DNA from 4 places in the Dickeya aquatica genome. Region 1 is predicted to be linked to each of the others. Evidence: predicted binding sites of a transcription regulator. Region 1 holds the regulator's gene; each other region holds the start of a gene.
The links. Region 1 encodes CRP, which controls carbon source genes, mostly activating them, when cyclic AMP is high. Its sites were predicted from a motif close to ATGTGANNNNNNTCACAT; they were not measured.

Region 1 (7,378 bases):
CAACGGAGGTTATCCCTAAACTGTCGCAATTGCCGGGCAACATCCACTACTGCCTGACGCAGCACGGCGGCCATGTCGGCTTTGTCAGCGGTACCTGGCGTCAACCACAATTATGGCTGGAGCAGTGCGTCCCTGACTGGCTGACTGCGTATCTGGAACCCAAGCGGAGCTGAAACCATGATAATCCCCTGGCAGGAACTGGCGGCACCGACGCTAAAAAACCTGATTGAAGCCTTTGTGCTGCGCGAAGGCACCGATTACGGTGAGCATGAACGCACGCTGGAAGAGAAAGTCGCCGCCGTCGAGCAGCAGTTACGCCAGGGCGAGGTGGTGCTGGTGTGGTCTGAACTGCATGAAACCGTCAATATCATGCCGCGCCGCCAGCTTGGCCGTACAGAGCGCGAACACCCGTGAGTCACGGGGGTGAAACACGCAAATTGGCGTGTCGGCAGGCAACAGATATGCTAACACTTATCGGATATCCCTGACGGTTCGCAAGATATCGCCTTCAATAAGCAAGGCATTCATACTCAGGCTTTTAATAAACATTTCACGACGATGACCCGGTTTACCGGCGGCAATGTCAGCGGAGGTTCGCATGTCTCATCAGCACCCGATTATCGCGGTTACAGGCTCCAGTGGTGCCGGGACGACCACCACCAGCCTGGCATTTCGTAAAATATTCCAGCAACTTAACCTGCGCGCCGCGCTGGTAGACGGTGACAGTTACCACCGCTATACCCGCCCGGAAATGGATATGGCTATCCGTAAAGCGCGCGATGTCGGCCGTCATATCAGCTATTTCGGGCCGGAAGCCAATGATTTTAGCCAGCTGGAACAGGCATTTATCGATTATGGCCGCACCGGCACCGGCCAGACCCGCAAATACCTGCACACCTATGATGAAGCTATTCCCTACAATCAGGTGCCTGGCACCTTTACGCCCTGGGAACCGATACCACAACCGACCGATCTGCTGTTCTACGAAGGGCTGCATGGCGGCGTTGTCAGCGCACAGCATAACGTCGCGCAGCACGTTGACCTGCTGGTGGGGGTGGTGCCTATCGTCAATCTGGAGTGGATTCAAAAGCTGGTGCGTGACATCAACGAGCGCGGCCATTCACGCGAAGCGGTGATGGACTCGGTGGTGCGCTCAATGGAAGATTACATCACCCATATCACGCCGCAATTTTCCCGCACCCATATCAATTTTCAGCGCGTCCCAACGGTCGATACCTCCAACCCGTTTGCCGCCAAAGCCATTCCCTCAATGGATGAGAGCTTTGTGGTTATCCACTTTCAGGGATTAAACAATATGGATTACCCCTATCTGCTGGCGATGTTACAGGGGTCATTTATTTCGCACATCAATACCCTGGTGGTGCCGGGCGGCAAGATGGGGCTGGCAATGGAGCTGATTATGGCACCGCTGGTACAGCGGCTTGTTGAAGGTAACGGGATAGCGTGACGTCTCGCGGCGGTGGTTAAGCCGCCGCGCGTCAATGCCTTAACCCCGCGCAATGACTTCATGGCTGTGAGTCACCGTCACCGTTTTTTCCAGCATCAGTGCCACCGAGCAATATTTTTCTGCCGAGAGCGCAACCGCCCGCTCCACGGCTTTTTCCGATAAGGCTTTGCCGGTCACGATAAAGTGCAAATTAATGGCGGTGAACAGGCGCGGTGCCTCTTCACGGCGCTCGGCGCTCAGACGCACTTCACAGTCGGCCACATCATGGCGACCTTTTTGCAGGATGGACACCACATCAATGGCGCTACAGCCTCCGGCGGCCATCAGTACCATCTCCATCGGGCTGGGCGCTTTGTCGCCTGAGTTGCCATCCATCAGCACCTGATGACCGGATGCGGACTCACCCAAAAACGTCAATCCTTCAACCCATTTCACCCGAGCCTGCATAATTTTGCCCTCAATCAACTATTTTTGAAATTTTGCACCGCTCATGAACAAAAAAGCCTGATAATCAGAGCTTAATCATGCTGAAGCGAGACAACACGAGACACTACACTCAACCTGTGTTACAAACGGAGGACGTAAACCCGTGTGTGTCGGGCCTCTGCCTGACTGCCACCAGTTTACCGGCGTCATTGATAGACCGTCTCCGTATCATCCCTGACGTCATTCCGCCAGGACGGAATTTGAATTATAACTATGTTATCACGCCGTACAGGGAACTCTGAGCCCTGTGATTTGCGCAGTGAATTACAACAGAGGATAACAGCGAATGGTTCTCGGCAAACCGCAAACAGACCCGACTCTCGAATGGTTCCTTTCTCATTGTCACATTCACAAGTACCCATCGAAGAGCACTCTGATCCATCAGGGTGAAAAAGCAGAGACGCTTTACTACATCGTGAAAGGCTCGGTTGCCGTGCTGATTAAGGATGAAGAAGGCAAGGAAATGATTCTGTCTTATCTGAATCAGGGCGATTTTATTGGCGAGCTTGGCTTGTTTGAAGATGGGCAGGAGCGCAGTGCGTGGGTTCGGGCAAAAACTGCCTGCGAAGTCGCTGAAATTTCCTATAAAAAATTCCGTCAGCTTATCCAGGTTAACCCGGATATTCTGATGCGCCTCTCCTCACAGATGGCCCGCCGCCTGCAAGTGACCTCGCAGAAGGTCGGCAATTTGGCATTTTTGGACGTAACAGGGCGTATCGCACAGACCTTGCTGAACCTGGCCAAACAACCGGATGCCATGACCCACCCGGACGGTATGCAAATCAAGATAACCCGTCAGGAGATAGGCCAGATTGTCGGCTGTTCCCGTGAAACTGTCGGCCGTATCCTGAAAATGCTGGAAGACCAGGATCTCATCTCTGCCCACGGTAAAACCATCGTGGTTTACGGTACCCGTTGATACCTTCATCAACGTGTCTCCATCACCAGCAAGGGCGGCCAATGGCCGCCCTGCTTATTTTGCGTTGCGTATCGGTGAGTGTCGCGTGCGACGCGTTACGACCAGTATTTATTGATCTCGGTGCGCAGTGCCTCAGCGGTCGCCTTACCACGCTCAGACGCCAGCGCACGACCGGCGATAAAGGTCTTGGCGCTGATACCTTCAAACAGGTGAATATCCTGCGGCACAATGCCGCCGGTAATCGACAACGCCAGCCCCAGTTCAGAAAGCGCACGCATCCGGCCGAGGTCGTCACTCGTCCAGTTAACTCCGGCAAGCTCCGCATCGCGCGAGCGGTGATAAATCGCCTGGGTAATGCCCATATCAACCCACTGCCGGGCATCATCAAGGCTCCAGTTGCCGTACAGCTCAATCTGGATTTCGCCACCAAACTCATCGGCCACTTTTTTGCAGGCGGCAATAGTGGCAACGTGCGCTGCCGCCGAGACGGTTATCCAGTTCGCCCCGGCAGAGAACGCCATGCGCGCCAGAATGGCTCCGCCGTCAGTGGTTTTCATGTCACACACAATAATGTGTTTAGGGTGGCGCTCGCGCAGGGTGCGCACCGCCGTCATGCCTTCAGCAAAGGCCAGAATGGTACCGACCTCGATAACCTCAACGAACCCGCCAACACGCTCAGCAATCTCAACCGCTGTGGCCAGGTCTGTCGAATCCAGGGCAATTTGCAGCATAGGTTTAGTCATGATGTTATTTCCTTTCCAAAAGTGAAAATACCGGAAACAGCGACGTGCGGGCGAGCGCTGCCCGTGGCGTGATGCCACTATTCATTTCAAGTCGCTATTTCAAACAGTGACGTTATTCAGGCGCGGTGGCTTAACGCTGGCCGTAGTAGGCATTCGCGCCGTGTTTTCTGAAATAGTGTTTATCAGAAAGCGCCTGATCGATATGAATCGCCGGGTTGAGCAGGCGGGTTGACAGCGCCATCGCCGCCACCTCTTCGAGCACCAGCGCATTGTGTACCGCATCCAGCGCGTTTTTCCCCCAGCAGAAGGGCGCATGGCCGGTGATCACCACACCCGGTACGGCCAGCGGATCGAGATCCCGGCGCTGAAACTCCTCCACGATCACCGCACCGGTATTTTTTTCATACTCACGGGCGATTTCCTGCTCGCTCAACGCGCGGGTGCAGGGAATATCGCCGTAGAAATAGTCGGCATGGGTCGTACCGAGCGCGGGAATATCCAGCCCCGCCTGCGCCCAGATAGTGCCGTGGCGTGAATGGGTATGCACAATACCGCCGATACCGCTAAACGCCTGATAGAGCGCCAGATGGGTAGCCGTGTCGCTGGAAGGGTTAAGGTGCCCTTCCACCACACGCCCGTCCATGTCCACTACCACGATATCGTCGAGGGTCATCTGCTCATAGGAAACGCCCGACGGTTTAATGGCAATAACGCCCTGAGCGCGGTCAATTTGGGAGACATTGCCCCAGGTCAACGTCACCAGGCCGTGACGGGGAAGCAACAGGTTGGCTTCCAGTACGATAGCCTTCAATTGCGGGTACATCATCATTCTCTCCTGCGCCCCTGCACGGAGCGCCTTATTGCGGCTCAGGCAGGCTGTGCCAGCGCCTTATCAATCACACTGAATACCTCTTCACGGCTGGTGCACACCCGCAGTTTATCGAGGTTAATTCCGGTATCGCTGTTCTCGTCTTCCAGCACCTGGGTCACTTCCATCAGCCCTTCCATGTGCTCATCCGAGGTGCTGCCCGCCAGCGTCACCAGCACATCCACCGGTTCATCTTCGCCATCAAACTTCACCGGCGTGGTCAGCGTCACCAGCGCAAAGGCGGTGCGGTTCACGCCGTTTTCCGGCCGGGCGTGCGGCATGGCGAATTGCGGCGCAATCACGATATACGGCCCCATTTTCTCGATGCTGCTGATAATCGCTTCGTGATAGCGCGGCTCGACGGCACCGGACGCAATCAGCATGTCCGTACCCAGTTTGATGGCATCACGCCAGTCAGCGGCGGTGGCGTTGAGCAATACGGAGTGATTGTCGATTAACGATTGTTTGAATTTCATGCTCTTCTCCTTAGGCCTTCCTCACCCTGCAAGGAAGGCACGCGTGATTAACCGGCAAAGTTTTTATTGATAAGGCCCAGCAGCTCGTCACCGAAAGAGTTCGGGTTGAGCATGTTTTGCACACCCAACACAAACTTGCCGTCACCGGGGCTCATTTCACCCGCCAGATGTTTCGAGGAAACGATGATGTCGGTGGTCGGGAGTTTGGTCTTGTAATCTGCCACAGCGCAGGAATCCATGATGTGCGGCACTCCCCGTTGTTCAAGGAACTTGCCTATCTTCATTTTCATCATCATCGAAGACCCCTGGCCGTTGCCGCACACCGCCAGAATACGCACCACCCGAGCGTTCGCAGCGCTCACCGGCTGGGCATCGGCATCGCTGCTGCGCACATTGCCCGCGGCCGCCTCACTGACTAGCGGTTGCGCCGAATCTTCCTCTGCACGCAGCGTGCGGGACGCGAAGTACATGTAGACCAGTGCACCGGCCAGCAGTAACACAAAGAACAGCGAAGAGAACGACAGCCCCTGCATGATGGCCGGGAACACCAGCGCCCAGTCCGCCATCCCCATCCAGCCATTAAAACTGGTGCCGTTCTGGGCAAACAGGTGAATCGCCCAGGCGGAACCCAACACTTCAATAATCCCCATCACAAAACAGATTTTCATCACCGCGCGCCAGCCGCCGAAATGGTTGGCGAACACGCCGATGGTAGCGTTAGAGAAGAACATGGGAATAAAGCCGGGGATTATCATGATGGAGGAGTTGCACAGCAGCAGGCCAAGCACGGCGAGGAACTGACCTAAGGTGCCCCAGATAAAACCGAATACCATCGCGTTCGGTGAGTAGGCGTAGATAGCCGCGCAGTCAATCGCCAGCACCGCATTGGGGATAACGCGTTCGGAAATGCCTTTAAAGGCTTCGGAAAGCTCGGCCACAAACATACGCACGCCAGCCACAATCACTTGAATCGCCACCGCAAAGCGCAGGCCGGTTTCCAAAATATAGATAGTCCAGTGCGTCGAACCGGCCATTTTCTGGAGATTCTCCAGGCCGAAAGAGAGCAAGATGATGCCGAAAAACAGCGTCATCACAATGGCGGTAGCCGTAATACTGTCGTGAAAAATGTGCAACCACTTAGGCAGGTTGAGCTTATCCACGCTGTCGTCTTTATCACCCAGCCTGGGAGCCAGTTTGGTCGCAATCCAGGAGGCCACCTGCTGCTGGTGCCCAATCGAGAACCCCGCGCCACCCGTTACTGCTTCCGTCGGCTTAAACATGATGTTGGACGAAATACCCCAGTACAGCGCCATGATGACCGCGGAATAGAGGATGGTTTCCCACATCGATGCCCCCATCACCACATAGAACACCGCCACCAGCCCAACCTGCTGGAACATGATGTGGCCGGTCAACATGATGGTACGAATACCGGTTAAGCGCCGAAACACCACCAACAGGATATTCAGGCCCAGCGCCAGCAACACCGCATACCCCACCCAGGAATAGCGGCTGCCCATGGTTTCCATGGTCGCCATCATGGTGGTGTAAGGGTCGATGACCGAGCCCGTCAGGTGATGATATTCCGAGATTTTATCGATAACGGGTTTAAAACCTGACACCAGCGTGGTTGACCCCACCTGCACCAGCATAAAACCCACAATCGTTTTGACAGTGCCTTTAATGACGGTGGTGCCATCACGCCTGAGCAGCAGATAACCAATACACGTCACCAGCCCGAGTAACAACGGGGCTTTGGTCATCACCTGGCTGTAGAAAATGTAAAAAATGCTGTAGAGGGTTTCCATAACGTTGCTCCGTCCAACACAAGGACAATTACACTGCTATTGGAGTGGTGGAGGACATCACCACCCGTATAGGTATGGGTTTTCTTGCATTCATTCTTGCTTGCATTCATGCGGTTGGCGTTGGACAGCATTGGCCAGCGCCTTAATAAACTCACGGAAGAATCATATTTCATCAAAAAATGATTTTTTGTGATGAATGTCGTGGGGTATAAAATCTCTTAAAAACCCCAAAATGATCGACAATCGTTCTCGATTGAGAATGATTTTCCCTGGCATTTAATGCAAACGATCCAGCCACGAAGACACAAAAAATCATTAAAATTAATAAAAACATAAAGATAAAAAACCACTCCCGGTGAGACAAAAAGCAAATCATCGTCTGAATCACAAAACAATCATTGCAATCATTGATAATCAAAAACGCCACTGATATAGTCACGAAAAATCAAAAGCAATCATAGGCGTGCCGCAATGTGCGCCCTGTCATGTCCGATGATCCGCTGCCGGGTTCCCAGATATGTCTGTCGGGTTTCCCTATCGCAGTGCGCCATCCAAACCAGAAAGGTATGTCCGATGAGCAAGATTGATGAAATCACCCGTGAATCCTGGA
Region 2 (7,378 bases), 2.0 Mb from region 1:
AAGGGGAGAGGGTATAAAAAGGCCCCACAAATGTGGAGCCTTCAGTCTATGTACTTCAATCAGTCTGATTATATGGACTGAGTAAAGGTACGGGTAATCACATCCTGCTGCTGTTCTTTAGTCAGCGAGTTGAAGCGAACGGCATAACCCGATACGCGAATGGTCAACTGCGGATATTTTTCCGGGTTTTCCATGGCATCAAGCAGCATTTCACGGTTCATCACGTTAACGTTCAGATGCTGACCACCTTCGATGCTGGCTTCGTGGTGGAAGTAACCATCCATCAGGCCTGCCAGGTTGGTTTTACGCACGTCGTCATCTTTACCCAGCGCATTAGGTACGATAGAGAAGGTATAAGAGATACCATCTTTCGCGTAGGCGAACGGCAATTTAGCGACGGAAGTCAGAGAGGCTACGGCACCTTTCTGGTCACGGCCATGCATTGGGTTAGCACCCGGTCCAAACGGTGCACCCGCGCGACGACCATCCGGGGTGTTACCGGTTTTCTTACCGTAAACCACGTTAGACGTAATGGTCAGTACAGACTGCGTTGGTGTTGCGCCACGGTAGGTATTCAGTTTCTGAATTTTCTTCATGAAACGTTCAACCAGGTCACAGGCCAGGTCATCAACGCGCGGGTCGTTGTTACCGAACTGCGGGTATTCCCCTTCGATGTCAAAGTCAACAGCCAGACCATTTTCGTCACGAATCGGTTTGACTTTGGCATACTTGATGGCGGACAGGGAGTCAGCAGCGACAGACAGGCCTGCGATACCACATGCCATGGTACGGAATACGTCACGATCGTGCAGCGCCATCAGCGAAGCTTCATAGCTGTATTTGTCGTGCATGTAGTGAATAATGTTCAGCGCAGTGACGTACTGTTTAGCCAGCCAGTCCATGAAGTGATCTAAACGCTCCATCACTTCATCAAAGTTCAGCACATCGGCTTTAATCGGTTCAGATTTCGGACCAACCTGCATCTTCAGTTTTTCGTCCACACCGCCGTTGATAGCGTACAGCATGGTTTTCGCCAGGTTGGCACGAGCACCGAAGAACTGCATTTGTTTACCGACTACCATCGGGCTTACGCAACAGGCGATAGCGTAATCGTCGTTGTTGAAGTCAGGACGCATCAGGTCATCGTTCTCATATTGCAGAGAAGAAGTATCGATAGACACTTTAGCGGCAAATTTCTTGAAGTTCAGCGGCAGTTTTTCAGACCACAGAATGGTCATGTTCGGTTCCGGAGACGGCCCCATGGTGTACAGGGTGTTCAGGAAACGGAAGCTGTTTTTGGTAACCAGCGTACGACCATCCAGACCCATACCGGCCAGCGATTCCGTCGCCCAAATCGGGTCGCCAGAGAACAGTTCATCATATTCCGGCGTACGCAGGAAACGAACCATACGCAGTTTCATCACCAGGTGGTCGATCAGTTCCTGAGCATCCTGTTCGGTGATTTTTCCTGCGCTCAGATCGCGCTCGATGTAGATGTCAAGGAAGGTGGACACACGACCAAAGGACATTGCGGCACCGTTCTGGGATTTTACCGCAGCCAGATAGCCGAAATAGGTCCACTGTACCGCTTCCTGAGCCGTCGTCGCCGGGCCGGAGATGTCACAACCGTATTTGGCTGCCATTTCCTTGATTTGACCCAGAGCGCGATGCTGTTCAGCAATCTCTTCACGCAGACGAATCGTTGCTTCCAGATCTTCGCCATTTTCCAGTTTGGATTGCAGAGAAGTGAACTGAGCGAATTTGTCTGCCATCAGGTAGTCGATACCGTACAGCGCAACACGGCGATAGTCACCGATGATACGACCACGGCCATAGGCGTCAGGCAAGCCAGTCAGCACGCCAGACTTACGACAACGCAGGATGTCTGGGGTGTAGACGTCAAACACGCCCTGGTTGTGAGTTTTACGGTAATCAGTGAAGATTTTCTTTAACTGTGGATCCAGCTCGCGGTCATACGCTTTGCAAGAGCTGTCGACCATTTTGATGCCGCCGAACGGGATAATCGCACGTTTCAGCGGGGCATCTGTTTGCAGGCCAACGATTTTTTCCAGATTCTTGCTGATATAACCAGCATCATGAGAGGTAATCGTTGCAGCAACGTCGGTATCAAAATCAACCGGTGCATGGGTGCGGTTTTCCTGTTTGATGCCTTCCATGACCTTGTCCCACAGGGAACTGGTCGCCTGGGTGGCACCAGACAGGAAGGATTCATCACCTTCATACGGCACGTAGTTCTTCTGAATGAAGTCACGCACGTTAACGCCATTCTGCCATTCGCCTTTGCTAAAACCTTCCCAAGCCTGGGCGAGTTTCTGATTAAGTTCGGTCATATTACACCTACCTTTGATTGGATTTTTATAACCCGACGTTGCGGCCGACAGCAGCTTAGTGCTTGTCTCCACCGCGCAAATAGATAACCCAGTAAGTCAAACCTACCAGTAGTCCACCACCAATAATGTTACCGATGGTGACAGGGATTAGATTGTCGATAATGAAGTTGCTGACAGTCAGATGTTCAAACTGCGCAGCGGTCATGCTGATGGCATGCCAGAAAGTATCAGAAGCAAAGTTCTTGATAACAATCCCCATCGGGATCATGAACATATTGGCAATGCTGTGCTCAAAGCCACTGGCGACAAACATCGCAACAGGCAGGATCATCGCCAGCATTTTATCTGTCAGAGAACGGCCGGAATAACTCATCCATACAGCCAGACAGACCATCAGGTTTGCCAGAATCCCAAGGCAAAGCGCTTCAACAAACGAGTGCTCTAGCTTGTGGTTGGCCGTTTGCAGCACATTCAGCCCCCATGCGCCATTCGCGACCATGTATTCACCAGAAAACCAAATCAGTGCAACGAAGAATAGCGCACCCACCAGATTGCCGATATACACGTTAAACCAGTTCGCCCATAACTGTTTCCAGGTTATGCGACCGCTGGCCTTGGCAATAACGGTTAGCACGGTTGACGTGAACAGGTCAGCCCCACAAACCACGACCAGCATCAGCCCCATCGAGAAGCAGATGCCTCCAATCAGTTTAGCCATACCGTAAGGCATGGAAGAGGAACCCGTGGTGGCTGTAATATAGAAAACAAACGCAATGGAGATGAAGACGCCCGCTGTTACTGCCAGAAAAAAAGCGGTGAGCGGTTGTTTCGTTGCTTTATAAACACCAGCATCCTCGGCGACTTTTGCCATGGCGGGTGGTAATAACAAAGTGAAGGGGTTGTCAGCTTTCACACTAACTCTCTCTTAAAAATTATCTACGCTGTAATATTAACAAAGGCCGATTAGCCAGAATTTGACATGGATCATACCGGTGAAATTTATCGGGCCGTTCAACGGTGCTTCCCACCTTGATTTATCACTTATGTTTATGAAAATAAAAAGGAAAATTTTTTTTAAAAATTACAAAAACTGTTGAATTGTGGGTTGAAAAGCGCGTTTTAGCGTTAAATAAAATAAAGTATTGTAGAAAAAACGGCGCTGTTTTTACGTTATTTTATTTATTATTTACTTGTTGATAACATTAATCGACAAGGTAAAAATAAATATTCGCTGTGTTACCGAATCAGGAATACACCAATAACCATTTTAAAATAAAGGATATTAATTGTCCTGCCGTGCAGGATGACATTTGAATATCATCCTGCACGGGGCGTTTATTTTATCCGCCAATGCTGACGTTTGGCCTGCTGAAGCTTCTCATACGCAGCCAGTAACGATTGATGTGCCGGTAATGCTTTCAGGTCGGCATCTATAGCAAATAACCCGTAGAAGCACTGTTCACCGGCAACGGCTGCGCTTGCCAGCTCAACGGTGTTGCGACCATACATACGCACGAAAGCATCGTAATACTGCTCGGCATCACGCTCTGGCTCCAGCGCTAATTGCAGTAATGTTTGCAGGCAGCGGTAGTAATTGCTTCGCTCAGCGCTAAAGACAGACTGGTTGAAATCCATCGACCACTCAACCCAACTGAGTGCATCTTCCAGCGCTCCACCAGCCAGGGCCAGCATAGATTTTAATTCACCAACACGCAGGGTAAACCAGCCGTTGTCTTTGCCAGTGGCAATGCCAAGTAATTCGCGCACGCGTGTAAAATCATCCAACCCTTCATCGTCCAGTTGTTGCAGCAGCGCCAAGTATTCCTCTTTTTCCCATGCGCTATCTGGTAATGCCAGCAAGGTGTCACGCAAATGTGCGCCCATACTGTTGTTTGCCAGCAACAGGTCTTCTGCCGGGTAGATATCAGACATTCCTGGCACCAAAATACGGCAAGCATAAACTGACAGGTGCTCGTAGTCAGCGATGTAAACCTCTTGGCCCTCTTTGTTGAAGATGGCCATCAGCGTGGTGAATTCTTGCTCGGTTGTCCCGCTAAAGTCCCAGTCGGCAAATGTATAGTCGGCATCTTTTTTGAAGAGATCCCATGAAATCAAGCCACTTGAGTCAATAAAATGGGTTTCCAGATTGGTGTGTTCTGCGGCTTCATCATTATCAAAGGTGGGAGCGGTAAATACGTCCAGATCTTTGAGCCCTCGCCCTTGTAGTAATTCGGTCACGGTGCGCTCGAGTGCCACTCCAAAGGCCGGGTGTGCGCCGAAAGAAGCAAAGCAAGTACCATTGGCAGGATTAAACAGGACAACACAAATAACCGGGTACTGACCACCGAGCGACGCATCGTAGGCGAAGATCGGGAAACCCTCTTTTTCAAGCGTAGCAATCGCTTCAACTACACCGGGGTAGCGAGCCAGTATCTCTTGCGGGATAGCTGGCAGGCTAATAGCTTCGGCGATAATGCGGTTTTTAACATAGCGTTCAAAAACTTCGGACAACCCCTGAACGCGAGCCTCATTGCGGGTATTCCCGGCTGACATCCCATTTGATACATACAGGTTACCGATGATGTTCATTGGGATGTAGACCGTTTGCTGGTCAGATTGCCGGGTAAACGGCAGGGCGCAAATACCCCGGTTGTGATTACCTGATTGCAAATCGACTAAATCGCTGGCGACTAACTGCTGCTCTGGGTCGTAAAAGTCATGCAAACGCGCATCCAGAATACCTGACGGGAGGCTGTCATCTTCAGGGATGGGGAACCATTTTTCATCGGGATAATGAACAAAGTCACCCTCTGCAATCTGCTGACCCAGATAAAAATCAGCGAAAAAATAATTGGTGGATAACCGTTCAAAATATTCACCTAATGCAGAGGCCAGCGCGGCCTTGCGAGTAGCGCCTTTGCCATTGGTAAAGCACAGCGCGCAGTCACGGTCACGAATATGTACTGACCAGACGTTGGGGACCGGGTTCAGCCATGAGGCCTCCTCGATAGTAAACCCCAGGTTTTGGAGCTGTTGTTGAAAACGGGCGATGGAATCTTCCAGGGCGGCGTCTTTGCCTGGGATAAACGTTTGGGTCATGGTACGAACCTGAATGTGTTATGAAGAGGCTGCATCATACGTGGTTTTAACGAGGGACTCTATCTTACCTGTCTGGTGTTGCGTAATGTCTCGCAATGATCCGTGAGTGATGCCATACGGCAATAAATAACGCGCGAGCCGGTATGCAACTTTTCATCTCTTGGGCTAATAAGCATTGCAGGCAGGAAAAACGAGTGATAAAACCGATAGCAGGGTAAACTGATGCGACTAAAAAAACAGGTCGCTATTATTTATACGTGGTGAGGGGAAATGGCTCAGGTTTTTAATTTTAGTGCCGGTCCGGCTATGTTACCGGTAGAAGTATTGCGTCGCGCGGAGCAGGAGTTGTGCAACTGGCATGGGCTGGGAACGTCGGTGATGGAAATCAGTCATCGCAGTAAAGAGTTCATGCAGGTAGCCAATGAGTCTGAGCAGGATTTACGCGACCTTCTTAAGATCCCCTCAAATTACAAAGTGTTGTTCTGTCACGGTGGGGCCCGTGCTCAATTTGCTGCCGTTCCGCTTAACCTGTTGGGTGACAATGTCTCGGCAGATTATATTGATGGGGGGTATTGGGCTCACAGTGCGGTTAAAGAGGCTGAAAAATACTGTAAGCCGAACGTTATTGATGTCAAAACACACGTAGACGGTTTGCGTGGTGTACAGGCAATGCGTGACTGGGCCTTATCTGAAACGGCGGCGTATGTACATTACTGTCCAAATGAGACGATTGACGGTTTAGCCATCGAAGAAGAGCCTGATTTCGGTGATAAAATTGTAGTGGCGGATTACTCTTCCAGTATTCTTTCACGTCCGCTTGATGTCAGCCGGTATGGGGTGATTTATGCCGGTGCACAGAAAAATATTGGCCCGGCTGGCCTGACGCTGGTGATTGTCCGTGATGACCTTCTCGGTAACGCTCGTCGTGAATTACCTTCCATTCTGGATTATCAGGTTCTGGCTGATAATGACTCCATGTTCAACACGCCGCCAACATTCGCCTGGTATTTGTCAGGCATGGTATTTAAGTGGCTGAAAGAGCAGGGCGGCTTGCTGGAGATGGAGAAACGCAACCAGGCCAAAGCGGATTTATTGTACAGCGCGATTGATGGCAGCGATTTTTATCGTAACGATGTGGTATCGGCAAACCGTTCCCGCATGAATGTGCCATTCCAACTGGCTGACGCGGCACTTGATCCGCTGTTCTTACGCGAAGCACACGATGCTGGCCTGCATGCACTAAAAGGTCATCGTGTGGTTGGTGGAATGCGCGCATCTATTTATAACGCGATGCCGCTGGAGGGTGTGAAAGCACTGACCGAATTTATGGCTGACTTTGAGCGGCGTCACGGTTGATGGCAGCATGTCTTAGCAAATACAGCAATTAGGCTGATGTAGTTTAAACCCCGGTATCTGGCCGGGGTTTTCATGTTAATTCTTTGGAGAATCGGTTTCACATGCAGGAATCCCTGACCCTACAACCCATTTCATTGATTAACGGCACGATTAATATGCCGGGGTCAAAAAGTGTTTCTAACCGCGCATTGTTGCTGGCCGCGTTAGCTGAAGGCACCACATGCCTGACAAACCTGCTTGATAGTGATGATGTCCGCCATATGCTCAATGCACTGAGCGCATTGGGTGTTCACTATCAACTATCAACCGATCGCACCACCTGTGAAATTACCGGGTTGGGACGTGCATTTGTGGCCTCTGCGCCGTTAGAACTTTTCCTCGGCAATGCCGGGACGGCGATGCGCCCATTGGCTGCGGCGCTATGTCTGAGCGATGGTGACATTGTGCTGACGGGGGAACCGCGGATGAAAGAGCGCCCGATTGGCCATCTGGTTGATGCATTGCGTCAGGGTGGTGCGAAGATTGACTACCTGGAGCAGGAGCATTACCCCCCCGTGCGCTTAAAAGGCGGT
Region 3 (7,378 bases), 1.3 Mb from region 1:
ATTGGTTTCCCGGCAAAAATTGCACTTGTCGGCGGTGTTGGTCGTCGGATTGATAAAACGAACGTGATACGGGCAGGCGGCGATGCAGTAACGGCAGCCAACGCAGCGCTTGTCGTTGACATCAACAATGCCGGTCAACGCATCTTTAAATGAAGCACCGGTTGGGCAAACGGAGACAGCAGGGGGGTTATCACAATGCTGGCAAGACTGGCGAAAGAACTGTTTGACCGGTTTGTTGGTATCACTCGCCGTCATATCGACCGTTTGTATAATGTTCAGCCGGGAAACCCCTTCCGGCACCTGATTGGTTTTGCGGCACGCGCTCACACAGGCTTTACAGCCGATACAACGCAACTCGTTATGCAACATGCCGTATTTGACCGGCCTTGGCCCCTGCGCGGCTGTCGTTGCCTCTTGCGCAATGGCGGGTAAGGCAGCACTGCTGGCTGCTGTCAGCGCGCTGCCCATAATGGCGATAAAACGACGTCGGGTATAATTTTCCATAAAATAACCTTTCAGCAATCGGGAACTCGCCCGGTGTAACGAGAGTGGATTGCACGATGAAATATTTCTCACGTCATATTCTGAGTAATTCAGTTATCAAGAATTAATGTTATTTAGGTCTGATTAATTCTCTCGCCGCACTGAAAGGATTAATAATTGACCTAACTTCCTGCCAACTGAAAATAATGGCTGAATATAACGTGTGGCATAAAATAATAAACAACCCGGTAATTCTCTGTAATAAATTGGAACATGTGGGGAAACCAAGAAGTGTGGACTGCCTCACAATTAATTTTTTGCAGATAGGGATATAAATAATTGCAAAGTACGATAACTGGTGAATTCGTATTTTTGTTGTAATGGTTTTATTTTTTATTGTTATTTTATTGTTGCTCTATAGTGTTTTATTTTGTTTTTTGATGTGCGTAAATAAAATAGATTTCTCATCACAGTGATAAAATGATGTGGCGCAAATAATGATAAACAGGTCAAGCAACAGGACGTGGCGTGAATTGGCCACGCCCTGCTCAGAGAAATGAGGATCGCCGGGAGAATAACCCGAAGCGGGGCCGGTATCGTGCGGATTATGACTTCAGGTGGCTGTTGAGAAAGGCGAGCACTTTTTGCATGATTTCCGGTTGCAGCCAGTACACACCGCCGTGCTCTGCCCCTTTGACCAGATAATACGTGCTCTCAATACCCTGCTGGCGCAGCGCACGGTGTAACAGTTCGGTCTGGCGCGGTGAAACCACCGTATCGGCACTGCCATGCATAATCAGGAAAGGGGGCGTGTGCTGGCCGATATAGGTTATCGGATTGGCGGCGGTGGCTTTTTCTGGGAAGCGGGTAATCGGGCCGCCTTCATTAAAAACCGAGGTGCCGTTGACCCAAATCGCTTCCGTGGCAGAGGCGGTGGTATGTTTTTGAACGACGTTATCGGGGAAGCCTTCGCCCACGCGGGTTAAATCAGACAAGCCATAAAAATCAATCACCGCTTGTACGTTGCTGTTTTGATCGAGATTGTCGCCTTTATCGAACTGGCGGCTGCCGCTGGTTGTACCGGAAAACGCAGCCAGATAACCACCGGCAGATGCGCCGAATACCGCCAGATGGCTGGCATCAATACCAAACTTGCTGGCATTGGCGCGCAGATAGCGAATGGCCGATTTCACATCCTCCAGCGGGGCCGGGAACATGACCGTTGGGGCGACGCGGTATTCCATGCTGGCAACCACATAACCGGCCTGAGCCATCGCCAGACGCTGCTGGATATAATTGTCTTTGTTAGCATTAATGAATCCTCCGCCGGTAATAAACAGCACGACGGGCTGAGGTGATTTCATTTCCGGTTGCAGAATATCCATTTTTAACGCCACGTTGGGATAACCGCGCATCGGCACCTGAGCATAGACCACATCAGAAATCAGTTTTACCGAGGTCTGGCGTGGTGTTATTGCCAGTTCGTGTATATTGTCGTCGTGTTTATTGTCTGCGGCCATCGCGGGAGCCTGGGTCGTAGCACCGATCATTACAGAAGATAACAGCATCATTTTTAGCAAAGGGGTACGCATGAAGTATTCCTTAAAATTATTATGAAGCGAATAGCGACCGTTTTAATAACGGGGGAGGGAAAATCTGCGGCAGGCTATCATGGCTGAGATGAATGCAAGTGTGCTTAATCTCACATTAGTATTTTTGCAATTTAATATAATTGCTATTTGTATAATGTTATATATTCTGAATAATTCGAGGTGAAAAAAGAAAAATAGGGGCGAGGTGGTGAGTCGCCATGAATACATGTCATCATGTGCATCAATAAGAGACTAGGGACGCACACATACAAGCAATGCGCTTGCAATCTGAAGTATGGTGGGTATAAAAATAATCATGATAAGTATAAAAAGAGCACTTTATTATCACGAACTGGTACGCAAAGGGAGCTTCACTCAGGCTGCCAAATCACTCAATATCTCTCAGGCTTTTCTTTCCCAGGAAATATCCCGTCTTGAACAGGATCTGCAAAGAAAATTGATTAATCGCACCACCCGGCAGTTCTCGCTGACACCGTTTGGCCAGGCATTTGACGACAAAGTAAAACCCCTGATTCGAGAGTATTATGATGTCGAACAGTTTGTGCAATCCTACGAAGAGAGTCAGGATGGTGCGTTGATAGTGGGGGTGATCCCTATCTTTAATCGATTGAAATATTACGATGTTTTTACACAGTTCCAGCAACAGCACCCGAATATCGAACTCTCGTTTATTGATGGCGTCAGCCGTGATTTGCTGGAGAAAGTGAGAAATGCCCAAATTCATGTCTCGCTGTCCACCCCGTTTGATGACTATCTGCAAGACCCGTTGTTTAATCATTCTGTTTTCCTGCAAGACAACCTGGTTGCGGTGATGGCGAGCGTGCATCCGCTGGCGGGCGAAGCAAGCCTGACACTCTCTCAACTGGCGCAAGAGCGACCGATTGTGCCGCAAAAAGGCACCGGTGAGCATGCTGCGGTTTTGACGGCATTTAGCCGCGCCGGGCTTGAACCAACCTGTTTTCGTGAGTGCAGCAACCTCGATATCATTATGGATTTGGTGATGCATCATGGCGGTGTGGTGTTTTTATGCTCCTCGGTCGCTTTCAGCCTGAAAGGCTATGAGATTGCCATTCGGCCGATTGCCACCCCGATTCACCGTACCTTTGCCGTCAGCTACTTAAAACGCAGTGCCTCGATTCCGATGGTGCGCCGTTTTCTGGATTTTATGGAGCGGCATCACCCGGTGCTGCACACACCGGATGCCGGGGGATGACGGGGAACGCAAAAGGTCAGACCGGGCTGCTTACCAAGAGGCAGACATTGCTCACTGACCTGACACTGGCATGAAGACGCGATGGAGCCGATGTCGCTGGACAACGCCTGTTCAGCGCTTTTGCGGCTGGCGGGCAAAACTGACCGCCAGCTGTACGGCATTGATCAGTACCAGCAGGGCAGTCACCAGAAACACCCAGCGATAACCGAACAGCGCAGAGATGCCGGAGCCGAGTAGCGGGCCGACGACGTTACCCAAATACATGCAGGATTGGTTATAGCCAAAAATTCGTCCGGTGACTTGCTGGCTGCTGTATTTCACCAGCAGCGCTTGTACCGCAGGCATGAGCGCGCCATCGGCAAAGCCGAGAGCAAAGCGCAAGATACCTAACTGCACCGCGCTTTGTACCGCCGACATCAAAAAGAACAGTAACGCACAGAAAAACAGTGCCACCACCAGTACCCGTTGTGAACCGATGCGATCGCCAAGCCTGCCAAGGCGTGGTGCCGACAACAAAGCCGAAATGCCGGGAACGGCGGCAATGACGCCACTGACAAAAGCGATGTTGCCGATATCCGGTGACAGGTCACGGATAAACAGCGTCAGAATAGGGCTTATCGATCCGTTGGCCATCTGAATCATCAGCGTAGTGATACACAGGCTGATTATCAGTAGCGGATATGGCAGAGAGGCGAATACCGCGCGGTTATTGAGTTGCTCTTTTTTGCTAACGGTAATCGTATTTTCACGAATGGCGAACAGCGTAATCAAAAAGCAGATGAATAGCATCCCCGAGGTGACGAAGAACACCGTGCGCAGGCCAATAGTATCCGCCATCATGCCGCCGAGCAGCGGCCCTATCAGCACCCCGGCCACCTGCCCGGTTGAAAGCGTGCCCAGTGCCCAGCCACTGCGGCTGCGTGGCACCTGCGAGGCGACCAGCGCCATGGCATTTGGAATATAACCGGAGGTCAACCCCATCAATGTCCGCAGTATAAATAACTGCCACACGTCGGTGGCCAGGCCCTGCAACCCCATCACCAGCGACATGCCGAGCGCGGCACGCAGCAGCATCAGCTTACGGCCTTTGCGATCGGCAAGGCTGCCCCACAATGGCGCAACAATTGCTGAAACCAGAAACGAACAGCTGAAAATTAGCCCGGACCACAAGTTCAGTGCGGTATGGTCACTCACCCCGAGGTGTTCGATATAAAGAGGCAGAAAAGGCAGGATTTGGCTCATCGCCATACCGGTAAAGAAACATCCCAGCCAGGCGGCGAAGAGGTTGAGTTTCCAGGTTTCCATAAGGCAGGTTTCAGCTGTCAGTAAACGCCAGGCAGTACGCACGAACTGGCAAAGTGGGCACTAGTATGGAGGTTTTTCCTTAGCCGGGAAATGGTTTTGTCTTTTTTCTGCACGCTGGCTGAGGGGCTGATAGCGTTTGGTGTGCCAGCGCGTAACGCCATTGCACGGGAGGGGATTACGAGTGAAATCAGTGAGTTCATATAAACCGAAACACCATTCCTGTTTTTGTGTGATGTGCATCACATAAATCTTGCGTCCAGACTCAACAAAACGTACAATCTTTTACCAGAAAGTTCACAAACCACTCATTACCCAAGGTGATCAACGTGCGTAAATTCCTGAAAAAACTTCTGGTCGCTTATGTTAACGCATATAAAGACATTCCGCCGGGTGCGATGCACTAAGCCTGTCGTACCGGCCCACTGCGCGCCGCCACGATAACACCGGAAAGCATCATGAAGAAGGCCACTGCAACTGCATAGTGGCCTTTTCTTATTTGAATCGGGGTTCGTTGCAATTACAGGCGTGCACCTGGGTCAGCCGTTTGTCCGCCGCCTTTCACCGGCTCGCCGAGCTGTGCCTTAAACCAACTGACCACTCTGTCGATAATCGGCTTCTGGAACCAGGTTAAATCACCATGCTGTGCGCCTGCGACCACGACATAATCAGCTTTATCGCCCTTCGCTTTCAGCGCCTTATAGAGCTGCTCACTCTGCCAGGGCGAAACATGGGTATCATCGCTGCCGTGCATGATTAAAAACGGCGGCTCGTTACCTTTGATGTGGCCCATTGAACTGGCGTTTAATGCCTTGGCTTTGTCGCTCATCACCGATGCGCCAGCAAAGTCACGAAAGGCCGGGCCATTGAGCAACAGCGCTTCTGTCACCGCCGGTGATTCATGCACTTTTTGCAGGTTTTCCGGCAAACGCTCACCGATATTGAGCAGATTGGAAATGCCATACAGCGTTACAACGGCCTGAACATCTGAGGATTTATCGAGATAATCCCCTTTGTCGAACGCTTTTTCGCCGTTCGTTGTACCCACCAGTTGAGACACGTAACCACCGGCAGAATCACCCAGTACGCCGATGCGGGTCGGGTCAATGCCGTATTCGCTGGCGTGAGCGCGTAAATAACGCACCGCCGCTTTGCCATCTTCCAGCGGAGCCGGGAAGGTGTCAGGGACGACGCGATATTCAGCGGCGGCGACAACAAAACCGGCCTGAGCCAGTGCCATGCGCATTTCGATGTATTTTTCATGATCGGCAGAAGTAAAACCCCCACCAGGGAAGTACACGATGGCCGGTTTCAGGTCAGCGGTGCGGGGTACAATAAGCGACATTCTTAGCTGGCGAACGGCTCGGGTTTGCTTTATCTGATTGTAGATAACACCGCTGAGTACATCGACCTGACCTTGTGTTTTCGTCACACGGATGACTTCCGCACCCGCAGTATAGCCGGGCAGGTCGGCATCGGCGGCCAGCGCAGAACCTGCGCTCAACAGCAGTGTTGTTAGTGTAGCCAGTGTAAAACGTATTCCTGTACGCATAAATATTCTCCTGTTTAAGTGGTGGCTATCATTGCTCACCGGTGTGTAATCTACAGTTGCTGCGCTCAACAGGATATGGATATCTGACCGTGGGTAGAAGGCACAACATGGGGCGGTGTCATCGCAACGGTCAGAGCATTGTACGCAGGACGCTGGCGTATCAGCGGCTCAGGGCCTGTGCAATCGCGTTGCCTAACGACGCCGTATCGCCACGGCCACCGAGATCTCGCGTGAGCGGTGCGTTGTCCGGCCCCTGCAAGAGCACCTGTTCGATGGCGCGCAACACGGCAGCCCCGGCTTCGTCGTGACCGAGATGCTCGAGCATCATCGCACCACACCAGATTTGGCCTATCGGGTTGGCAATACCTTTGCCTGCGATGTCTGGCGCAGAGCCGTGCACCGGTTCAAACAGGCTTGGGAAGGTGCGCTCCGGGTTAATATTCGCCGAGGGTGCAATGCCAATGGTGCCGGTGCACGCCGGGCCCAGGTCCGAGAGGATGTCACCAAACAGGTTGCTGGCAACCACCACATCAAACCAGTCAGGGTGCAATACAAAGTTAGCCGTCAGAATATCGATATGGTATTTGTCTACTTTTACCTCAGGGTAATGTTGCCCCATGTCGGCGACCCGGCTGTCCCAGTAGGGCATGGTGATGGCGATGCCGTTAGATTTTGTCGCGGATGTGAGGTGTTTTTTCGGGCGTTTCATCGCCAGTTCATAGGCGAATTTGAGGATGCGATCTACGCCGACGCGGGTCATTACGGTTTCCTGGATCACCACTTCACGTTCGGTGCCAGCAAACATAGTGCCACCGACGCTGGAATATTCCCCTTCGGTATTTTCCCGCACGATATAAAAATCGATATCACCCGGTTGACGCCCCGCCAGCGGTGCTTTGACGCCTGGCATCAGGCGGCAGGGGCGCAGGTTAACGTACTGGTCGAACTCCCGGCGGAACAACAGTAGCGATTGCCATAATGACACATGATCCGGCACCACCTCGGGCCAGCCGACGGCACCGAAATAGATGGCATCGAAATCTTTTAACAAGGAAAACCAGTTATCCGGCATCATTTTGCCATGCTGGCGATAGTAGTCGGCGCTGGCGAAATCAAACCATTCCCACGTTAAGTGAATATCAAACAGCTCGGCGGCGCGGGTCAGTACCCGTACGCCTTCCGGCATGACTTCTTTGCCAATACCGTCGCCGGGGA
Region 4 (7,378 bases), 1.1 Mb from region 1:
GGTATGGAGTGTGGTATCGGTGTGAAGAACTACAATGATGTTCGCACCGGCGATATGATCGAAGTGTTTGAAACCATTGAGATTAAACGCACCATCGAGTAAGGCGTGTCATCACGTACCTGATGTTTTCATGCTGGGGGGCCGAGTGCCCCCCGCTTTTTCCCTGAGGATTCGTCATGGCGAAAGAATTCAGCCGCACACAGCGTGTGGCGCAGGAAATGCAAAAAGAGATAGCCATTATCCTTCAACGCGAAGTGAAAGATCCGCGTGTTGGCATGGCAACGGTATCCGGTGTCGAAGTGTCTCGCGATCTGGCTTATGCCAAGGTCTTTGTCACGTTCCTTAATGACAACGAACCGGAACAAATCAGAGTGGGTATTAAGGCATTGCAGGATGCCTCTGGTTTTATTCGTATGCTGATTGGGAAAGCGATGCGCCTGCGTGTCGTGCCTGAGCTGACCTTCTCTTACGATAATTCGCTGGTCGAAGGGATGAGAATGTCAAACCTGGTGACAAACGTCGTCAGACGCGATGCCCAACGTCGTTCCTCAACGGCTGACGATGAGCAGGAGGGCTAATGTCGCGTCCTCGTCGTCGTGGTCGGGATATTCACGGCGTTTTGTTGTTAGACAAACCGCAAGGCGCATCATCCAACGATGTGCTGCAAAAGGTAAAACGCCTGTTTAATGCCAACAAAGCTGGGCACACCGGTGCGCTTGACCCACTGGCAACGGGCATGCTGCCTGTGTGCCTCGGAGAAGCGACCAAATTTTCCCAATACTTGTTGGATGCAGATAAACGCTATCGTGTTATCGCCCGTCTTGGGCAGCGAACGGATACGTCAGATGCAGATGGTAATGTGATAGCACAGCGTCCTGTCACATTTGATAATGATGCACTGATGCAGGCCTTAGACAGTTTTCGCGGCCATACCCAACAGGTTCCTTCCATGTACTCGGCTCTGAAACACGAAGGCCGCCCGCTGTATGAGTATGCACGTCAAGGCATAGTGGTAGAGCGTGAGGCTCGTGATATCACGGTGTACGAACTGCAATTCATTCGCTGGGAAGGGGATGAGCTGGAGCTTGAAATCCACTGCTCGAAAGGGACTTACATTCGCACCATTATTGACGATCTGGGCGAGAAGCTAGGATGTGGTGCGCATGTTATCTATCTGCGCCGTTTACAGGTGGCGACATACCCGACCGCACGGATGGTGACACTGGCACAATTGCAGGCACTGCATGAGCAGGCGTTGGCGCAAGAGCAACCTGTCGGTGAACTGTTGGATGACCTGCTGCTACCGATGGATACTGCCGTGCAGGCATTTCCCGTGGTCAACTTATCTGCTGTCGTCGCGGGTTACTTAAAGCTCGGTCAGGCAGTAAGAGCGCCGGATGCACCGACACAAGGTATGGTGCGTATTACGGAAGGTGAATCCCACAAGTTTATTGGCATGGGTGAAATTGATGATGAAGGTCGCGTAGCACCGCGTCGGTTAGTCGTCGAAAACTTTCCTCCATCTTTTGCCTGATAACGAGCCAGCCGCGATGTCATCATATTTTCCCCTCCGAAAAGGCCGTGGGCCCGGCGTGTTTAGATGCCTTGTGCCTTGCGATTGGGGTAGGCTAAGAGTAAAATGGCGCGGCTTAAATCCTGGGTTGCTGAATTAGAGATCGGCACCTGTTTCTGTTTATCTATTTTGGAGTAAATCATGTCTCTAAGCGTTGAAGCAAAAGCGAAGATTGTTGCGGAATTTGGTCGCGGCGAAAATGACAGCGGTTCTACCGAAGTTCAGGTTGCCCTGCTGACTGCACAGATTAACCATCTGCAAGGTCACTTTTCCGAGCACAAAAAAGACCACCACAGCCGTCGTGGTCTGCTGCGTATGGTATCTCAGCGTCGTAAGCTGCTGGATTACCTGAAACGTAAAGATCTGGCACGCTACACTACCCTGATCGAACGTCTGGGTCTGCGTCGCTAATTCGACGAGTTTCAGGAGAAAGGGGCCTCTTTTGGCCCCTTTCTTCTAGGAAGTGCCAGCAAAACAGAGTAATGTATTGCTGTTGCAAAAATGATCCGTTATTACAGCGATTCGCGCGGCTAATGAGAAGTTTTATCTGCTAAAAGCGGTATAAGGCTTGTCATTAGTCGCGAGGATGTAGTGACAGGGTCGGTTATTTAACTGGTTTCACGGTGTCGGTGACAGACTTGTTGGATGACACACCGTGTATCCCTCTGGTAAAGGATAGTATTTTGCTTAATCCGATCGTTCGTAAATTCCAGTACGGCCAACATACCGTTACGCTGGAAACCGGTATGATGGCTCGTCAGGCCACTGCCGCTGTCATGGTTAGCATGGATGACACTGCCGTATTTGTTACCGTTGTGGGCGCGAAAAATGCCAAGCCGGGTCAGGACTTCTTCCCGCTGACCGTTAACTATCAAGAGCGTACTTACGCAGCTGGCCGTATCCCCGGTGGTTTCTTCCGTCGTGAAGGCCGCCCGAGCGAAGGCGAAACGCTGACTTCGCGTCTGATTGACCGCCCGATCCGCCCGCTGTTCCCAGACGGTTTTGTCAATGAAGTACAGGTGATTGCCACCGTCGTTTCCGTTAACCCGCAGGTTAACCCGGATATCGTGGCGATGATTGGTGCTTCTGCTGCGCTGAGCCTGTCTGGCATTCCGTTCAATGGCCCGATTGGTGCGGCACGCGTTGGGTATATCAACGATCAGTACGTACTGAACCCGACCAGCGAAGAGCTGAAAACCAGCCGTCTGGATCTGGTAGTGGCCGGTACTGAAGGTGCGGTGCTGATGGTGGAATCTGAAGCGGATCTGCTCAGTGAAGATCAGATGCTGGGGGCGGTGGTGTTTGGTCACGACCAGCAGCAGATCGTCATCGAAAATATCAAAGCACTGACCGCAGAAGCCGGTAAACCGAAATGGGACTGGCAAGCTCCTGCTGTGAATGTGGAATTGCATAACCGCGTGCAGGCGTTGTCCGAAGCCCGTCTGGGCGATGCTTATCGCATCATTGAAAAGCAAGAGCGTTATGCTCAGGTTGATGTGATTAAATCTGATGTCGTTGCGGCACTGCTGGCTGAAGATGAAACGCTGGACGAAAATGAACTGCGTGACATTCTCGGCAGCATTGAGAAAAACGTGGTACGTAGCCGCGTGCTGCGTGGTGAGCCACGCATTGATGGCCGCGAAAAAGACATGATCCGTGGTCTGGACGTGCGCACCGGCGTGCTGCCGCGTACTCATGGCTCTGCACTGTTTACTCGTGGTGAAACACAGGCGCTGGTGACGGCGACGCTGGGTACCGAGCGTGATGCGCAGAACATTGATGAACTGATGGGTGAACGTACCGATCGTTTCCTGCTGCATTACAACTTCCCGCCGTACTCTGTGGGCGAAACCGGCATGGTAGGTTCACCGAAACGCCGTGAAATTGGTCATGGCCGCCTGGCGAAACGTGGCGTGCTGGCCGTGATGCCGAAACCAGAAGCCTTCCCGTACACCGTGCGTGTGGTGTCTGAAATCACTGAATCTAACGGCTCTTCTTCCATGGCGTCCGTGTGCGGTGCTTCTCTGGCGCTGATGGATGCTGGCGTGCCTATCAAGGCTGCCGTCGCGGGTATTGCGATGGGTCTGGTAAAAGAAGGCGACAACTACGTTGTGCTGTCTGACATCCTCGGCGATGAAGACCACCTCGGCGATATGGACTTTAAAGTTGCCGGTAGTCGTGAAGGCGTTACCGCCTTGCAGATGGACATCAAAATCGAAGGGATCACCCGCGAGATCATGCAAGTGGCACTCAATCAGGCAAAAGGGGCGCGTTTGCACATCCTGGGCGTGATGGAGCAGGCTATCAGCATTCCGCGTGGTGAAATCTCTGAGTTCGCTCCGCGTATCCACACGATTAAGATCAGCACTGACAAGATCAAAGATGTGATCGGTAAAGGTGGCTCGGTTATCCGTGCGCTGACCGAAGAAACTGGTACCACCATCGAAATTGAAGATGATGGTACGGTGAAGATTGCGTCTACTGATGGCGATAAAGCCCGCCTGGCGATCCGTCGCATCGAAGAAATCACCGCTGAAATCGAAGTGGGTCGTATTTACCAGGGTAAAGTGACCCGCATTGTTGATTTCGGTGCATTTGTGGCGATCGGTGGCGGTAAAGAAGGGCTGGTACACATTTCTCAAATTGCGGACAAGCGTATTGAGAAAGTGACCGACTACTTGCAGATGGGCCAGGAAGTACCGGTCAAAGTGCTGGAAGTAGACCGTCAGGGGCGTGTCCGTTTGAGCATAAAAGAAGCAACTGCTCAATCTCAGGAAACTGTTCCGGTTTCCAGTGAAGAATAATAACGGATAATCGATTGGCAGCTCCTTACAGTGTGAAGGAGCTGCGTGTATTATAAGGAACGGATATCCTTATACTGAGCAGTCGGGGACAGGATGTTCATCCAATGTTTGTCTTCGGGAGTGGGAAATGAAGCCTTTCTTGCGCTGGTGTTATGTTGCGACAGCAATCATGCTGGCAGGATGCAGCAACACGGATTGGCGCAAAGATGCATTGCTGGCCGTCCCGTTGCAGCCTACGTTGCAACAGGAAGTCATCCTGGCACGCATGGAACAAATCCTCGCGAGCCGGGCAATTACTCCCGATGAGCGGGCACAGCTGTTATATGAGCGCGGAGTGCTGTATGATAGTCTCGGGTTACGGGCATTAGCGCGAAATGATTTTTCACAAGCGCTCTCTATCCGCCCCGATATGCCGGAGGTATTTAATTATCTCGGCATTTATTTGACGCAGGCAGGCAATTTTGATGCTGCCTATGAAGCGTTTGATTCTGTATTAGAGCTTGATCCAACTTACAATTATGCGCGTTTGAATCGGGGCATCGCTTTGTACTACGGCGGTCGCTACCTGTTGGCGCAGGATGATCTGCTAGCGTTTTATCGCGACGATCCTAATGATCCTTTCCGTTCCCTGTGGCTTTATCTGGTGGAGAGAGAAATCAATCCCGAGAAGGCCAAATCGGCGTTAAAAGAACGCTACGAGGGCGCAAAGAAAGGTGTGTGGGGATGGACGATTGTCGAATTCTACCTGGGCTACATCAACGAGAAAACCTTGATGCAGCGGATTCAGGAAGAAGCTAAGGATAACACTTCGCTCGCCGAGCATCTCAGTGAAACTGACTTCTATTTAGGTAAGCACTACCTAAGTCTGGGGGACAAGAACACCGCCGAGGCGTTGTTCAAGCTGACGGTTGCTAACAATGTTCACAATTTTGTTGAGCACCGCTATGCATTGTTGGAATTGGCGCAGTTAGGCCAAGAGCAAGACGACCTATCAGGATCGGACCAGCAATAGCTGACGAACACCTTTCAGCCTGAAATCATGATGATTTCTTCATCGCCTTAACGGGCGAGGCTTTATTGTTCGCTTTTTAATCCAATTTGAGCCGGTTCACACTTTTCAATGAAAATGATTGAGTATTTTCTCGACAAGTTATGTAGACTGGCCGCCATTTTGAAGTGAGGCTTAGTTTACATGGCAGAGTTTGAAACCTCTTTTGCTAGCTTGGGGCTGTCTGCTCCTATTTTGAATGCACTGTCTGACATGGGGTATGAAAAACCGTCCCCGATTCAGGCGGAGTGTATTCCCCATTTGTTGAACGGCCGTGATGTGCTGGGTATGGCCCAGACAGGTAGCGGCAAGACAGCGGCGTTTTCTTTGCCGTTGCTCAATAACATCAAGGCTGAACTGAAAGCGCCACAAATGCTGGTGCTGGCACCGACCCGTGAACTGGCGGTGCAGGTAGCAGAAGCCTGTAATGAATTCTCTAAACATATGCAGGGTGTTAACGTGGTCGCACTGTATGGCGGCCAGCGTTATGACGTGCAGTTACGTGCCCTGCGTCAGGGGCCGCAGATCGTCGTCGGTACGCCGGGTCGTCTGCTGGATCACCTGAAACGCGGTACGCTGGATCTGTCCAACCTGAGCGGTCTGGTACTGGATGAAGCCGACGAAATGTTGCGTATGGGCTTTATTGAAGATGTGGAAAACATCATGGCGCAGATCCCGGCTGAACATCAGACCGCGCTGTTCTCCGCCACCATGCCGGAGGCGATCCGCCGCATTACCCGTCGCTTCATGAACGATCCGCAGGAAGTGCGTATTCAGTCCAGCGTCACCACGCGCCCGGATATCAGCCAGAGCTACTGGACGGTATACGGCATGCGTAAAAATGAAGCGCTGATCCGTTTCCTCGAAGCGGAAGACTTTGATGCAGCCATCATTTTCGTGCGCACCAAGAATGCCACGCTGGAAGTGGCCGAAGCGCTGGAGCGCAGCGGTTATAACAGTGCGGCGCTAAATGGTGACATGAACCAGGCGCTGCGTGAGCAAACGCTGGAGCGCCTGAAAGATGGTCGTCTGGATATCCTGATTGCCACCGACGTTGCCGCTCGTGGTCTGGACGTTGAGCGTATCAGTCTGGTGGTGAACTACGATATCCCAATGGATTCCGAGTCCTATGTTCACCGTATCGGCCGTACCGGCCGTGCGGGCCGTGCCGGCCGTGCGCTGTTGTTTGTGGAAAACCGCGAACGCCGCCTGCTGCGCAATATTGAACGCACCATGAAGCTGACCATTCCTGAAGTGGAATTGCCGAATGCGGAATTGCTGGGTCAGCGTCGTCTGGCGCAGTTTGCGGCAAAAGTTCAGCAGCAACTGGAAAGTAGTGATCTGGATCAGTACCGTGCTCTGCTGGCGAAATTGCAGCCTGCGGATGAGCTGGATGTGGAAACGCTGGCAGCGGCTCTGCTGAAAATGGCACAGGGTGAACGCCCGCTGATCCTGCCGCCGGATGCACCGGCACGCCCGCGTCGTGAATTCCGTGAGCGTGAAGATCGTTTCGAGCGCCGTGGCGAACGTAATGATCGTGGCCCGCGGACTGAGCGCAGTGGCAGTGATGAGCGCCCGGCTCGCCGTGAGCGTCGTGATGTGGGTGAAATGGAGTTGTACCGCATTGAAGTGGGCCGTGATGATGGTGTTGAAGTTCGCCATATCGTGGGTGCCATTGCCAATGAAGGTGACATCAGCAGCCGTTATATCGGTAACATCAAGCTGTTTGCTTCTCACTCAACCATCGAGCTGCCGAAAGGAATGCCGGGAGAATTGCTGTCGCATTTCACTCGTACCCGTATTCTGAACAAGCCGATGAATATGCAACTGATGGGTGATGCACAGCCGCATGAACGTCGTGAGCGCCGTGAAGGCGGTGAGCGTGGCGAACGCGGTGGTCGTGGTTTCGGTGAACGTGCTGGCAGCGGTAATGGCCGCCGTCCGTTTGCCGGT

Region 2: the regulator CRP is predicted to act here: its motif matches at 3,324-3,341, upstream of focA (formate transporter FocA).
Region 3: the regulator CRP is predicted to act here: its motif matches at 4,842-4,859, upstream of azuC (stress response protein AzuC).
Region 4: the regulator CRP is predicted to act here: its motif matches at 5,474-5,491, upstream of yrbN (protein YrbN).

What each region holds. Positions count from the first base shown of each region.
Region 1 covers NZ_LT615367.1:4,071,995-4,079,372, forward strand. The annotation lists gene DAQ1742_RS18495 (hydrolase) at 1-173, shown strand, start outside; gene DAQ1742_RS18500 (YheU family protein) at 178-414, shown strand; gene DAQ1742_RS20760 (hypothetical protein) at 472-600, opposite strand; gene DAQ1742_RS18505 (phosphoribulokinase) at 599-1,468, shown strand; gene DAQ1742_RS18510 (OsmC family protein) at 1,508-1,915, opposite strand; gene crp (cAMP-activated global transcriptional regulator CRP) at 2,241-2,873, shown strand; gene DAQ1742_RS18520 (3-keto-L-gulonate-6-phosphate decarboxylase UlaD) at 2,969-3,616, opposite strand; gene DAQ1742_RS18525 (L-ribulose-5-phosphate 4-epimerase) at 3,747-4,439, opposite strand; gene DAQ1742_RS18530 (PTS sugar transporter subunit IIA) at 4,484-4,960, opposite strand; gene DAQ1742_RS18535 (PTS ascorbate-specific subunit IIBC) at 5,008-6,768, opposite strand; gene ulaG (L-ascorbate 6-phosphate lactonase) at 7,342-7,378, shown strand, end outside.
Region 2 covers NZ_LT615367.1:2,098,675-2,106,052, forward strand. The annotation lists gene pflB (formate C-acetyltransferase) at 69-2,351, opposite strand; gene focA (formate transporter FocA) at 2,407-3,264, opposite strand; gene ycaO (30S ribosomal protein S12 methylthiotransferase accessory factor YcaO) at 3,687-5,450, opposite strand; gene serC (3-phosphoserine/phosphohydroxythreonine transaminase) at 5,721-6,806, shown strand; gene aroA (3-phosphoshikimate 1-carboxyvinyltransferase) at 6,908-7,378, shown strand, end outside.
Region 3 covers NZ_LT615367.1:893,783-901,160, forward strand. The annotation lists gene DAQ1742_RS04055 (4Fe-4S dicluster domain-containing protein) at 1-504, opposite strand, end outside; gene DAQ1742_RS04060 (alpha/beta hydrolase) at 1,089-2,075, opposite strand; gene DAQ1742_RS04065 (LysR family transcriptional regulator) at 2,392-3,309, shown strand; gene DAQ1742_RS04070 (multidrug efflux MFS transporter) at 3,421-4,614, opposite strand; gene azuC (stress response protein AzuC) at 4,941-5,018, shown strand; gene DAQ1742_RS04080 (alpha/beta hydrolase) at 5,132-6,163, opposite strand; gene DAQ1742_RS04085 (tartrate dehydrogenase) at 6,324-7,378, opposite strand, start outside.
Region 4 covers NZ_LT615367.1:699,925-707,302, forward strand. The annotation lists gene infB (translation initiation factor IF-2) at 1-102, shown strand, start outside; gene rbfA (30S ribosome-binding factor RbfA) at 177-578, shown strand; gene truB (tRNA pseudouridine(55) synthase TruB) at 578-1,534, shown strand; gene rpsO (30S ribosomal protein S15) at 1,715-1,984, shown strand; gene pnp (polyribonucleotide nucleotidyltransferase) at 2,257-4,377, shown strand; gene nlpI (lipoprotein NlpI) at 4,505-5,389, shown strand; gene yrbN (protein YrbN) at 5,498-5,557, shown strand; gene DAQ1742_RS03230 (DEAD/DEAH family ATP-dependent RNA helicase) at 5,570-7,378, shown strand, end outside.